Regions from separate parts of the Streptococcus iners subsp. hyiners genome, predicted to be linked through region 3. Evidence: predicted binding sites of a transcription regulator. Region 3 holds the regulator's gene; each other region holds the start of a gene.
The links. The regulator CtsR, encoded in region 3, represses protease genes until heat stress. The targets are predictions, from matches to a motif close to TTGGTCAAAAAAGGTCAAANA.
Positions count from the first base shown of each region.

Region 1 (4,977 bases), 170 kb from region 3:
CCAATAAATCAAAATCAATTAGGTGGGTATTTCCAGCAATAGCTGAAAATGATTGGTAGGGAGAATCCCCATAACTGGTCGTTGTGAGAGGAAGAAGCTGCCAGTAGGTCTGCTTGGTTTCAACCAAGAAATCCACAAAATCATAGGCAGGCTTTCCAAAAGTACCGATACCAAACTTACCTGGAAGTGAGGTAATATGCATCAAAATTCCACTGGTACGATTCGCCATAAAAACGTTTTCCTTTCTTCAAGTACAATGATAGTTTAACGCAAACGTTTGCATTTGTCAAGGAATTATACAAGATTTTTAAAAACTTTTCCGTAAAACTGCTCGAAAGCTGTCAATATGGGATTTATAGGGTGCTTGTAAGCGAGAATAAAAAAGAAAATCCGAGAATTTCTTCCCAGACTTTCTACATTATCTTATAATTTTATGAAAAGGTTTGCTCTTCAATTTTGATTTCATTGTCAGCCACATCCGCGAGTAAGTTGGTCACATTTGTATGGTCCAAATAGAAGTCTGTCACCTTATCACGAATTTGGCTTTCGATGACCCGACGGAGTGGGCGAGCCCCCATTGCCTTGTCATAGCCGGCTTCCATCAAGAATTCTTTGGCAGCTTCCGTCACTTCAAGGGTAATCCCTTTTTTAGCTAGGGTTTGATTAACCTGTGCTAACATCAAGTCAACAATTGCTTTTAGATTTTCCTTGTCCAGATGTTTAAATTCTATAACTGCGTTGAAACGGTTGAGGAATTCCGGACGGAAGAATGGAGCAATGCGGTCCATGATATCTAGCTCTTCCTCACCTTCTGCCATTCCATAACCAAAACCTGCATTTGATGTAGCGATGATAATGGTATTTTTAAAGTTAACTTGGTTGCCCTGTCCATCAGTCAAATGCCCGTCATCCAGCACTTGCAAGAGAAGTGTAATCACTTGTCGATCTGCTTTTTCAATCTCATCCAAGAGGACAATGGAGTACGGATTGCGGCGGACACGCTCTGTAAGAGTATGGGAATTGTCATCGTAGCCCACATAACCCGCTGTGGTCCCGATTAATTTGGAAACGGCTGTCCGATCACTGTATTCAGACATATCCAGGCGGATAATGGCATCCTTGTTACCAAACAAGTCTAGCGCTAACTGTTTTGCCAACTCTGTCTTACCGACACCTGTCGGACCGACAAATAGGAAGGAACCAATCGGACGGTTGCCGTCATCAAAACCTGCACGATTCCGACGAATGGCACGAGATACAGCTTCCACCGCATCGTCTTGACCGATAACCTTGGCTGACAGGCGATTTTTCAATTCCTTGAGCCGTTCAATGTCAGAGGCTCCCATTTGAGAGACTGGAATTCCTGTCATACGCTCAACTGACTGAGCCACATCATTGACGGTCGCTACTACTTTCTGTTGCTCTGTATGAGTATCAATCTGTTTTTGTAGCTTATCAATACGGACTTTTTCATTCAAGGCTTTTTCATAATCCTCTTTTTCAGCTGCTTCCAACTGCAACTGTTTTGCCTCAGCCATTTCTGCTTCCAAGGTCTGAATATCTGTCACAGGATGTTGTGCAGCCAAGTGAGCAGCGGTCACATCAATCAGGTCAATAGCCTTATCAGGCAAGCTACGTTGCGGAATATATTGGACGGAATAATCAACTGCAGCTCTCAAAACCTCATCTGGCAATTCAATATTGTGGTGGGCTTCATAAAGCGGCTTAATCCCTTTCAAAATCTGGTAGGTGTCTTCTGCGGACGGAGCATTAACCTTGACTTCATTGAAACGACGAGCCAGAGCGGCGTTCTTGTGAATGGTATTGCGGTATTCGTCCTGCGTAGTGGCACCGATAACCGTCAATTCCCCACGGGATAAAGCTGGTTTGAGAATATCCGCTAAACCCTTGGAACCGGAGTCTCCACCAGTACTACCAGCTCCCAAAATCTGATGAATTTCATCAAAGAAGAGAATGATATTGCCAGCTTTTTTAACTTCATCCACAAGATTCTGCACATTTTCCTCAAAAGCCCCACGATACTGAGTCCCAGCTTCCAAGCCTGAAATGTCGATGGAGATGATTTCCTTGTTCTTAATGGCTGCTGGCACATCACCATTGACAATGGCTTGAGCCAAGCCTTCTACTACCGCAGTTTTCCCAACACCTGCATCACCGACCAAAACTGGATTGTTCTTGGTACGGCGCGCCAAAATTTCTGCTGTTTCTTGGATTTCCTTGTTGCGTCCAATGACTGGATCCAACTTCCCTTCACGCGCATCTTGGGTCAAATTGCAACCTAGTTTTGCAAGAATTCCGTCTGACTTTATCTGACCTTTAGTCTGTGCTTGAGCCACTTCTTCTGTCTGTGGCAGACGACCAGTCTGACGGTACATAGCGAATTCTTCTGGTGTCACTTCACGCCCATTGATAGAATAACGGCGACGCTCTGTGCTGTAACCTCCCATATTGCCCATGAGTTGATTGAAAATATCGTCCATATTGTTAAAATTATTGAAATTGTTGTTCATCGTTTTTACCTCATTTATAATTTTATTTTTTTGACTTTTACTGACCTTTGTTTTAAAAAAATTGATTTAGTCTTTTAGTTTGCTTTTAGTACTAGGCAACGAGCTGAAGGCAGTACTGAAGTACGGCAAAGCGAGTTAACGCAGTAATAAAAGATAAACTAAATGACGCTAATAGGGTATAATCCTGTCTTTCATCCTAACCTCCTCAGAAGTTTGTCTTTTACTGACCAATAGGTTCAAGAGTAAGTCAAACCGTTCTCGTTTGACCTAAACTGACCTTTTGTTCAAAGAATTCGTAAGGTCCTTTACCTTACGAATCTTATTCTACACCATTGGTCAGTAAAAGTCAATAATTTTGTTTGACCTTTTTTGACTTTTTATAGTCGAATGAATTAGCTTTCAGACAAGGAACTGAGGCGCAGGCTATACTAAAGTATGGCAAGGCGAAAGTGACGATGTATCAAAGTTAATTCAAATGACTAAAAAAAATCTACCTGACGGTAGATTTGGTAGCTACTAGATGATAATCCCTTCCAAATGATCCAGTTCATGCTGAACAATCTGGGCTTGGAAGTCTGTCAGCTTTAGGCTGTTCTTTTTCCATGAAGCATCAAAAAACTCCACTTCAATCTCCTGATAGCGTGTCGTCGGGCGAGTACCTTCGAGCGACAGGCAGCCCTCTTCTGTCTGATAGGGCTTGGCCTTGCTGATGAGGACGGGATTGTACATGACCAGGTTGGTGAAGCCCATGTTGACGATGATAATCCGCTTTTTGACGCCAATCATGTTGGCCGCCATACCCACACAGGCGTGTGCGTTGGCTGTCAGGGTGTCCTGCAAATCTTGACCGACCTGCACATCTAGCTGAGTCGCAGGCTCAGACTTCTGCTGCAGGAAGAAAATATCTTTCATAATAGGTTGAATCATGGGGTGTCTCCTTATTTTCTAGCTTCATCTAGTATACCAAAAAAGCCTAGTTCTCACTAGACTTCTTTCGTTTATTCTTTGCAATAAACTGCTATTGCCTGACTAACAAAACTGGCTGTTCCTAGTCCACCTGCTCGGTCGATATTGACTGTAAATCGTTCATCGTCAACATACATAAGACCTAGATTTTGTAAGATTTCCTTGGTGCAGGTGTAGAAATTTTCCGTGATATAGGCCTGCAAGTTGGCTACCTGAGCCTGCACATCTGGATGATCGGATTCCAAGCTCTGCATTTTTCCAAAAAACTCAAAAATAGCCTGCATCTCTTGGGCAAACACCCGGTCCTTACTGGCATCGTATTTCTCTTCAAATTCCGCAAAGGCTGAGGTATTCCCCCAACGTTTCTTTGCCTCCGCCTTGTAGGCTTCTAGTTGACTGCTGTCAAATGCGTGAAAATCCATGACTTCTCCTCCTTTTTCTATGAGCAATCTGGCGTGATTGATGATGCGATCCAGCCGTTCCCTTTTGAGCTCTAAAAGGGTGATATGATCCCGCAAGACCTGCTGACGATTGACTTCTGTCACATCCAGAAGCTGCTGAATGTCTTTGAGAGGAAAATCCAACTCACGAAACAATAGAATTTCTTGCAGACGAGCCAAATTTTCTTGATTATAGTAGCGATAACCATTTTCAGCCACAAATGCTGGTTTGAGCAAACCAATCTGGTCATAGTGGTGCAAGGTCCTCACCGTCAATCCTGTCAACTGACTGATCTGCTTAACTGTCCAATTTTCGTTCATAGAAATCTCCTCTCTACCACCAGTATAAGCGATAACGTAGGGTGAGGGTCAAGGGAAAAATGAATTTTTTATCCCTTCTTTGTAATTTCATTCATATAGCCAGCCGTAATAATCCCCGCAGGTAGAGCAACAATCGCAATTCCAATTATTGAAGACAACATTGTAATGATTTTTCCTAGCATTGTTGTTGCAAATATATCACCATAACCAACAGTAGTTAATGATATTGTCGCCCAATAAATTGCATCAAAAAATGTTTCAAAAGTATCAGGCTCAACCGAAAAAATCAATAAAGCAGTAAAGAAAATATAACCAACAGCCAGGCTTGCTACTAGCAATAATGACTCTTTTTGATTTTGCAAAACATTCGTCAAAATCTGAATGTTTTTTGAATAGCGGATAACTTTGAAAACTCGAAGTACTCGCCCCATCCGTACAATTTTCAATAATCGAAGACTGTTATTAAAGTATAAAAAAGTCGGTAAAATGGACAATAAGTCCACTATGGCTAATAAGCTAAATGGGTAGAACAGAAATGATAGTTTTCCTTTTTGCAATTTGAAATCAGCTGTTAGTATTCTAAAAAGATAATCCAAGCAAAAAATAGCAGTCGAAATATAATCCACTAACAAATGAAAAGAATTCGTATGCTTAGACATCAAAGGAATGAAACTAACCACTATTGCAAATAACATTATTAAATTATAGCAACGTGACAA
Region 1 is NZ_CP118734.1:1,672,869-1,677,845, forward strand. It holds gene malQ (4-alpha-glucanotransferase) at 1-229, opposite strand, end outside; gene PW220_RS08365 (ATP-dependent Clp protease ATP-binding subunit) at 432-2,531, opposite strand; gene PW220_RS08370 (peptide deformylase) at 3,048-3,458, opposite strand; gene PW220_RS08375 (MerR family transcriptional regulator) at 3,530-4,258, opposite strand; gene PW220_RS08380 (ion transporter) at 4,327-4,977, opposite strand, start outside.
Region 1: a site for CtsR is predicted at 2,559-2,579, ahead of PW220_RS08365 (ATP-dependent Clp protease ATP-binding subunit). Genes of this name have one in related genera too.

Region 2 (4,977 bases), 310 kb from region 3:
GGGCAAAAAGTCCAGCCTCTCTTCTCAGAGTTCGCATCAACATCTCAGCGCAGTGGTTGATTGGCAGATTTGTTCGTGTTTCACACTCCAAATCTGACCTAATCAACTGTGCGGGGGTGGGAAGACGAACTCTTTTTTGACCAGTCGAGTTCTTTCCCACTCCCACTTTTCCTACTTATTTTGTTTTTGTATGTGCCTTGATTTGAATGTTCCCCTTGCTGGTCATAACAGCGCGAAGGTCTTTTTCGCTTGGGTTTTCCAAGTAAAAGTCTGTAATGGCATCTTCAATTTGGTCTTGGATAGTTCTGCGTAGTGGCCGAGCCCCCATTTTGGGATCGTAACCTAGATCAACTAGCTTTTCTTTGACCTTATCTGTCACATGTAAGCTAATACCGTTGTTAGACAAGCGTTTGTTGACATCATCCAGCATGAGGCTGACAATTTCGAGGAGGTTTTCCTTGCTGAGTGGTTGGAACTCGATGATTCCGTCAAAGCGGTTCATGAATTCTGGACTGAAGAAATTGCTGAGTTGGCCAAGAACCGACTGGGTGCGACCTTCCATGGCTGCTCCAAAGCCTACACTTGCTTCAACCTTACCAGTTCCAGCATTTGAAGTCATGATGATAATGGTGTCCTTGAAGCTGACTGTGCGTCCCTGACCATCTGTCAGACGGCCGTCATCGAGAACTTGGAGGAACATGTGCATGACATCAGGGTGGGCTTTTTCTACTTCATCCAAGAGGATGAGAGAGTAAGGATTGCGGCGGACTTTTTCAGTTAGCTGACCGGCTTCTTCATAGCCTACATAGCCTGGAGGGGCACCGACTAGCTTGGCAACGGCATGTTTCTCCATGTACTCAGACATATCGAAGCGAATCATACTATCGGCAGAACCGAAGAGTTCGATGGCTAATTGTTTGGATAGTTCTGTTTTACCGACACCGGTTGGTCCGACAAATAGGAAGGAGCCGATTGGGCGGTTTGGCGCTCCAAGACCAACACGGTTGCGGCGAATGGCCTTGGCGATTTTGTCTACAGCTTCATCTTGACCAATAACATGGGCCTTGAGGTCGCTAGCCAGGTTGATGAGTTGAGATTGTTCTTTTTCTTTCAAATCACCAACAGGGATGTTGGTTTTTTGTTCTACGATGGCTTCAATTTCCTTTTCAGTAATGAGGGGAATATCTTCCTCGCTGATGGTTGCCTTTTGCATTTCCTTATACTTGGCAATCTGGTCGCGGAAATAGGCAGCCTTCTCGTAGTCCTCATCACGAGTTGCTTGGGCCTTACGATTTTCGGCATCAATCAAGCGTTGGTCGATTTCTTTTGGATCAACAAAATTGAGGGTCAGGTTCATCTTAGAACCAGCTTCGTCCAGTAGGTCAATGGCCTTGTCTGGCAAGAAACGGTCTTGAATATAGCGATTTGAAAGGACAGCAGCAGCTTCAATAGCTGCGTCAGAGTATTTGACATGGTGATAGTCCTGATACTTATTCTGGATACCCTTGAGAATGATAATGGTTTCTTCAACGCTTGGTTCTTCGACCTTTACAGGTTGCATACGGCGTTCTAAGGCTGCATCCTTCTCGATAATACGGTATTCGTTGAGGGTTGTTGCACCGACTAGCTGCATTTCACCACGGGCAAGGGCAGGTTTGAGGATATTTCCAGCATCCATATTGCCATCACCAGCAGATCCAGCACCGACAATCTCGTGGATTTCGTCGATAAAGAGGATAATCTCACGACGATTACGGATTTCCTCTATGAGTTTTTGCATGCGTTCTTCAAATTGACCACGGATACCAGTCCCTTGTACCAGGCTGACAACATCTAATCGGATGACTTCCTTACCTTGCAATTTTTGTGGCACGTCGCCGTCGACAATTTTTTGAGCCAACCCTTCAACAACAGCGGTTTTACCGACACCTGGCTCACCGATGAGGACAGGGTTGTTCTTGGTACGGCGGTTGAGGATTTCGATGACACGCGTAATTTCTTGGTCACGGCCAATCACTGGGTCAATATCTCCGCGACGGGCAATTTCCGTCACGTTGATACCAAACTCTTCTAAAAGTCCATTTGGTTGTTGGGGTTGCTGAGGTGGTGGAGTTTGCCCACCACGCCCGTTGTTCCCTCCTGCTTGTGTTGGTGGGGTTTGGTCACGTTTCTTGCCAGCTGGAGTGTTTCCTGGATAGCCTCCCAAGTGATTGAAGAACTCGCTGAAAGGGTCCATATTATTTGGGTTTGTTAAATCCCCTAAACCACGCAAGATGGCATTATTAGGATCAGTTTTCATAATTTGGTAGCAGTTGTGGCAGAGATCTACCTGTTGTTGCTTACCATTCAGATTGGTATAGAGATGGATGGTTGCATCGTTGATTTTACAGTTATGACAGAGCATCGTTCTACCTCTTTCTATGGAATGGACCTTTGTCAAATAGTCAATAAAGGTCAGTTATAGCTTTATTATAACAAGATTTAGGGAAAAATCAAGAAACTGCTATATTCGGAACATAATCACTTGGATGCCTTGGAACTGACAAGAAAATGTTGAAAAATCAAGACTTTTTTTATAATATGTGGTAAAATGTTTTTATAAAAAGGATTAGGAGAAGGAATATGGAATCACATTTGGTGAGAATTATCAATCGTCTGGAAGCTATGGCTAACGATGGCGGTACATTGAAACGTAATTTTGAGCGTGAAGGTGTTGTTGTTGCAGAAGTGGCTTATAGCTATGACGAGGAAAATGGTTCAGTATTTACCTTGCGTGATGTCGCTGCTCGTGAAACCTATACGTTTGACAGCATTGACTTGATTGCGATGGAAATCTACGAATTGTTGTACTAAGAACAAGCTCGAGCACCGATAGGTGCTTTTTTCTTGCAATAAAATGAATATCTAAGCAAAAATAGTTGCATAAATATTCAAAAATGGTATAATGGTGTCTAGATCATATTTGAGGAGTGAATGAATGGATTTTTCTTTCTTGCCTGATTATTGGGCATATTTTAATTATGGGGCCCTTGTAACCCTTATTATCGCTTTTTTCTCGGTTTTCTTTGGTAGTATTTTAGGGACGCTCTTGGCCTTTGCCCAACGCAGTAGATATAAGGTTCTGGTTTGGCTTGCCAATATTTATGTATGGATTTTCCGCGGTACTCCAATGGTAGTACAGATTATGATTGCCTTTGCCATGACCAATTTTGTTGCACCGACTATCCAAATAGGGATTTTAGATGTAGATTTGACGCGTTTAATTCCAGGGATTATTGTCATTTCTATGAACTCCGCAGCCTATGTGTCTGAAACCATTCGTGCGGGTATCAATGCTGTGCCAAAGGGTCAATTGGAAGCAGCTTATTCATTAGGTATTCGTCCAAAACAAGCCATGCGCTATGTCATTATGCCACAGGCTATCAAGAATATTCTCCCTGCTTTGGGAAATGAGTTTGTAACCATTGTTAAGGACAGTTCGCTCCTGTCAACCATTGGTGTTATTGAGTTGTGGAATGGGGCACAGACGGTTGCTACGACGACTTATCTCACTCAAAGTCCGCTTATTTTTGCAGCCTTCTATTATTTGATGATGACCAGTATTTTGACCCTAGGCATTCAAGCTCTTGAGAAAAAATTAAACAAGGGAGGACACTAAGATGACAGAAGCAATTATTTCCATAAAAGATCTTCATAAGTATTTTGGTGAAAATGAAGTTTTAAAAGGGATTGATTTAGATATCCAGCAAGGTCAAGTGGTTGTCATTATCGGTCCCTCAGGTTCAGGAAAATCAACTTTCTTGCGTACCATGAATCTCTTAGAGGTACCGACCAAGGGGACGGTGACTTTTGAAGGGGTCGATATTACGGACAAATCCAATGATATTTTCAAGATGCGTGAGAAGATGGGAATGGTTTTCCAGCAGTTTAACCTTTTTCCAAATATGACCGTATTAGAAAATATTACCCTGTCACCTATTAAGACAAAAGGAATTGCTAAGGCAGAGGCAGAAGCTAAGGCGCATGAATTGTTGGCAAAAGTTGGTTTGCCTGACAAGGCGGATGCCTATCCACAAAGTCTATCAGGTGGTCAGCAGCAACGGATTGCCATTGCCCGTGGTTTGGCCATGGATCCAGATGTCTTGCTCTTTGATGAGCCGACCTCAGCCCTTGATCCTGAAATGGTTGGTGAGGTACTTGCGGTTATGCAGGACTTGGCTAAGTCAGGGATGACCATGGTAATCGTAACCCATGAAATGGGCTTTGCGCGTGAAGTAGCAGACCGAGTTATCTTTATGGATGGAGGCTATATTGTTGAAGATGGAACTCCAGAAGAAGTTTTTGAACACACCAAGGAAGAACGGACTAAGGATTTCTTATCCAAAGTCTTATAAGCTCAACTCCGACATTGTTCGGAGTTTTTTGCTGTTTTCAGATGAATTGGGTGAGAACCTAGTCAAATCAGTGGCAAATAGGGTATAATGAAGAAAAAGTGAGGAGATTTTAAGCAATGACAGTGATTGATGGAAAGGCCTTGGCAGCCAAAATGCAGGCAGCTCTGGCAGAAAAAACAGCTCGATTAAAAGTGGAGAAGGGCTTGGTACCAGGCTTGGTCGTTATTTTGGTTGGAGAAGACCCAGCCAGCCAGGTCTATGTTCGCAATAAAGAACGTTCAGCCCTTGCAGCTGGTTTTAAGAGTGAGGTTGTACGAGTGCCAGCTAGCATTTCAGAAGAAGAACTTTTGGAATTGATTGAGCGCTACAATCAAGATGATGCATGGCATGGTATTTTGGTGCAGTTGCCTCTACCAGCCCACATCAGCGAAGAAAAAGTTTTGTTGGCCATTGACCCAGATAAGGATGTGGACGGTTTTCATCCGACCAATATGGGTAAATTCTGGTCAGGTCATCCGGTCATGATTCCGTCAACTCCAGCAGGAATTATGGAGATGTTCAAGGAATACCGGATTGACCTAGA
Region 2 is NZ_CP118734.1:1,535,856-1,540,832, reverse strand. It holds gene PW220_RS07705 (ATP-dependent Clp protease ATP-binding subunit) at 176-2,404, opposite strand; gene PW220_RS07700 (DUF1797 family protein) at 2,623-2,853, shown strand; gene PW220_RS07695 (amino acid ABC transporter permease) at 2,978-3,658, shown strand; gene PW220_RS07690 (amino acid ABC transporter ATP-binding protein) at 3,660-4,394, shown strand; gene PW220_RS07685 (bifunctional methylenetetrahydrofolate dehydrogenase/methenyltetrahydrofolate cyclohydrolase) at 4,511-4,977, shown strand, end outside.
Region 2: a site for CtsR is predicted at 2,441-2,461, ahead of PW220_RS07705 (ATP-dependent Clp protease ATP-binding subunit). Genes of this name have one in related genera too.

Region 3 (4,977 bases):
GCGCTGTTAAATTGATCACAGCTAAAATGGCTGACGCTATCATCGAAGGTAACCAAGGTGAAGACAGCGTAGCAGCAGTTGAAGCTGAATTGGCAGCTGAGCCAGCATCTACAGAATCAATCGAAGAATTGGTTGAAGTTGTAGAAGGAAAATAAGTAACGAGGACGTGAAAAAAAGCGTTAGATTTATCTAAATTTTAGCTTTTTAGTCTGAGTACACTTTACATCATTTATCAAACACAAAAACAATCCTAGAGGGGCAGGGCTGAGCCCGCTCCTCTATTTTATAAATACAAACAAGGAGAATAGACATGGCAGAAATTACAGCAGCTCTCGTTAAAGAATTGCGTGAAAAATCAGGTGCTGGCGTTATGGACGCGAAAAAAGCATTGGTTGAAACTGAAGGTGATATCGAAAAAGCGATTGAATTGCTTCGCGAAAAAGGTATGGCTAAGGCAGCTAAGAAAGCTGACCGTGTAGCAGCTGAAGGTTTGACAGGTGTTTACGTTGATGGTAATGTAGCAGCAGTTGTTGAAGTTAACGCTGAAACAGACTTCGTTGCGAAAAACGCTCAATTCGTTGAATTGGTAAACACTACTGCTAAAGTAATTGCAGAAGGTAAACCAGCTGACAACGAAGCAGCTCTTAAATTGACAATGCCTTCAGGTGAAACTCTTGAAGAAGCATACGTAAACGCAACTGCAACAATCGGTGAGAAAATCTCATTCCGTCGCTTTGCTTTGGTTGAAAAAACAGATGCTCAAGCATTTGGTGCTTACCAACACAATGGCGGACGTATCGGTGTTATCTCAGTAATCGACGGTGGTGACGAAACTCTTGCTAAACAAATCTCAATGCACATCGCTGCGATGAAACCAACTGTTCTTTCTTACACTGAGTTGGATGAGCAATTCGTTAAAGATGAGTTGGCACAAATCAACCACAAAATCGAACAAGACAACGAAAGCCGTGCAATGGTTGACAAACCAGCATTGCCACTCTTGCAATACGGTTCAAAAGCTCAATTGACTGACGAAGTGATTGCAGCAGCTGAAGAAGCAATCAAAGCAGAATTGGCAGCAGAAGGCAAGCCAGAAAAAATCTGGGACAAAATCATCCCAGGTAAAATGGATCGCTTCATGCTTGACAACACTCAAGTTGACCAAGCATACACACTTCTTGCTCAAGTTTACATCATGGACGACAGCAAAACAGTTGAAGCTTACTTGAACTCAGTAAACGCTTCAGTTGTAGAATTTGCTCGTTTCGAAGTGGGTGAAGGTATCGAGAAAGCTTCAAACGACTTTGAAGCAGAAGTTGCAGCTACTATGGCAGCAGCTCTTGGTAAATAAGATATAACGAAGAACTTCCGAAAAGGAGTTCTTTTTTTGATAAATCGGTCTTAGGGCGGATGTTTGAACAGGTTGAGTGAGTTATACTAGTATCAATCCTAAATATTTTTCATAATCTCCTTAAAAAGCACCGGCCTTGTGGTCGGTGCTTTTTGCTAGCTTTTTAAGATATAAGTGTCCCAACTAGGCTTGTTTGGTTGTCGGAATTGGTCAGCTAAATGCATGGCGATAGGATCGCAGTCATCAGCCTCAAAGCTAATTTGCTCATACTGTTCAAATAGTTGGCAAATAACTGCTTGGATGAAGGAACCAAGGCTTTGTTCATCTTTTCCGCATACATAGGCAATTTCATTGTTTTCTACGAAGGCACAATTGGCTGAGTCTGTATAAACCAGATCAGGTAAGCCCTTTTCAAATTCTTCTTGACTGGCAGTCCAAGGATTGATGTCTTGGTGGACTGTTTGATAGTGGTCAAAAATTTGCTGACAGGCTATTTGATAAGGTGCGGTGCCTTTTCGAGCTGTGATGATGTTAGTGGTAGTTGTTTGACCAAGGTAGTCTTGCTTGGTCACTTCGAACTCATAGCATTTCCGCTTGCAGACAAAGCCAGCTGCGGTAAGGAAATGGATTCTTTCCTGCTCTGCAGAGGAGAGCATAACCTGCAGAGGCTTACCTTCTAAGAAAGTCTGTAGGGACTGGAAGAGCTGCTTTGCTATGGTGCATTCGAAATCGGCCAAATCCAGTCGCAGATAGATATTGACTTGGTGGTAGGGGTTGCTGTAGGTATGGATGCTGCCGATTGGTCTTCCGTGATGAGAGATGCGGAAGGTGTTGGCTTGGTAGGAAATGTCTAGCATTAGCCTTGAATAAACGCCGCAATCTCTTCTTCCGTCATGCTGGAATCGCAGCGGACTTGGACACCAGTAGATTTAGCGACGAGAAGACCAGGTACGGTAGGAACTTGGTAGTGGTCACGGAGGGCCTGAAGTTCAGGGCTGACTTGGCTGGAGTCGAGGAAGTGGACGGTCACTTGCTTGTCTTGGGCTACCTTGTGGAGTTTTGGTGCGAAGCGGTTGCAGTAAGGGCAGGTGCTACGTCCGATGAAGAGAACAGCACCGTCTTTGGCAGTTAGAAGGCTCTGTGCCTGCTCCACAGTCACATTTGTAAAATCTTGAATGTAATCTTGAAAGTTCATGGTGTAAGATATAAAGGGCCTTAAGCGGACACAGACAAAATAGGTAATAGAAGGACGATGCAAGCGTCCTGTTCTGGTTTTTCTTTCTGGTCCAGTCCCTAGCCCGTATTCAGTTCAACCAAATACGGAAGCCCTAGTCCTTTCTCCTTTTTCTTTCTATTATAGAAAATTTGAGGAGAGATTTCAAAATTCTGCTACGGATAAGGCTGGGCTTTTTCTTTCAATATTTGTCAAATTAGGGTATAATGGTCAAAGATAGTCAAAGAAAGAGGCGATACTATGGCGATGAAAAATACATCAGATTATATCGAAGAGCATATCAAAGCCATCTTGGACCAGGTCAATGTGGCAGAATTGCGCCGCAGCGAATTGGCCAGCCGGTTTGAAGTGGTTCCCAGCCAGATAAACTATGTCATCAAAACCCGTTTTACAGCCAGTCGTGGCTATATTGTGGAAAGCAAGCGAGGTGGCGGTGGCTACATCCGCATTGGGCGTATTACCTTTTCAGACAAGCATGAACTGGTCCATGATTTATTAAACAATATGGGCGAGCAGCTGTCTGCTACGGTCTATGCAGATATTTTGCAGTTGTTGTTTGATGAAGGATTGATGACAGAAAGGGAGGGAAATCTCTTTTTGGCAACGAGTTCGGATGAGGTCTTGGGCAAGGATGCAGATAGTATTCGCGCTCGGATGATGCGCCAGGTTTTGCGGCGCTTAGATAGGAAAGAGGAATAAATTCATGAAGATTTCAACTGGTTTACAAAGGGTGTTTGAAGATGCCCAGTTGGTCGCCCAACGCTATGCCTGTGAGTATTTGGAAACCTGGCATATTCTCCTGGCCTTTGTCATCAATCACGATACGGTTGCTGGAGCAGTCTTGGCAGAATATCCTGCTTCTATTTCAGAGTATGAGCATGCGACCTTTGTCGTGACGGAGAAGGTCTATCGTGAAGACTTGGAGAGTTTTCGTATCTTGCCGTCTTCTAAACGTTTGGATGAAACAGCAAGCTTAGCTAAAAAGATTGCGGAAGTGGTCAAGGCCAAGGAGTTGGGAACAGAACACCTTTTCCTAGCCATGTTGCTGAACAGACGTTCGACTGCCAGTCTGATTTTGGACAAGGTCGGTTTTCATTTGGAAGATTCCGATGACAAGATTCGTTTTGTAGATTTGCGCAAGAGCTTAGAAAAACGTGCAGGATTTACCAAGGAAGATATGAAGGCTGTTCGTGGCTTGATGAAGGGCGGAAAAGCCAAGCCAGTCAATGCGGGACAGATGATGGGCATGCCTCCTGGACCTCAAACGGGTGGTTTGGAAGACTATACCCGAGATTTGACTGCCCTGGCCCGAGAAGGCAAGATGGAACCGGTCATTGGCCGTGATGTCGAGATTGAGCGGATGATTCAAATCCTTTCCCGCAAGACGAAAAACAACCCTGTCCTAGTCGGTGATGCGGGTGTCGGAAAAACGGCTCTTGCTTTGGGCTTGGCTCAACGTGTCGCTTCAGGTGATGTGCCTGTTAGTCTATCTAAGATGCGGGTTTTGGAACTTGACTTGATGAATGTGATTGCGGGCACTCGTTTCCGTGGTGACTTCGAAGAGCGGATGAACAATATCATCAATGACATTGAAGAAGACGGTCAGGTGATACTCTTCATCGATGAGCTGCACACGATTATGGGGTCTGGTTCAGGGATTGATTCGACTCTGGATGCGGCCAATATCCTCAAGCCGGCCCTGGCTCGTGGGACCCTTCGTACGGTTGGGGCGACCACTCAGGCGGAGTATCAGAAGCATATCGAAAAAGATGCGGCCTTGGTACGTCGTTTTGCCAAGGTGATGATTGAGGAGCCGACTGTGGAAGATGGCATTGCCATTTTGTCTGGTCTAAAAGGGACTTTTGAGAAATACCATAGGGTCCGTATTGGAGATAGGGCTGTTGAAACTGCTGTGACCTACGCTAAGCGGTATTTGACCAGTAAAAACCTGCCAGATTCAGCAATCGACTTGCTAGATGAAGCCAGTGCAACCGTGCAAAATCGTGCCAAGGGACAGGGAGAATTGGCAGAATCTGGTTTGACCAGTCTGGATAAGGCTTTGATGGCTGGTAAGTATAAGACAGTTAGCAAGCTACTGCGTCAAGCAAAAGAAGCAGCTAAATCCAGTCAAAACTATGACTTGGAAGTGACGGAAGAAGATGTCTTAGAAACCCTCAGTCGTCTGTCTGGTATTCCTGTGACCAAGCTTAGCCAGTCAGATGCCAAGAAGTATTTGAATTTGGAAGCAGAATTACACCAGCGTGTCATTGGCCAGGAAGAAGCTATTTCTGCAGTCAGCAGGGCCATCCGCCGTAATCAGTCAGGCATTCGGACAGGTCGCAGACCGATTGGTTCATTCATGTTCTTGGGACCGACGGGTGTCGGTAAAACG
Region 3 is NZ_CP118734.1:1,846,914-1,851,890, reverse strand. It holds gene rpsB (30S ribosomal protein S2) at 1-155, shown strand, start outside; gene tsf (translation elongation factor Ts) at 311-1,351, shown strand; gene PW220_RS09230 (GNAT family acetyltransferase) at 1,507-2,208, opposite strand; gene PW220_RS09225 (DUF6568 family protein) at 2,208-2,546, opposite strand; gene PW220_RS09220 (CtsR family transcriptional regulator) at 2,826-3,284, shown strand; gene PW220_RS09215 (ATP-dependent Clp protease ATP-binding subunit) at 3,289-4,977, shown strand, end outside.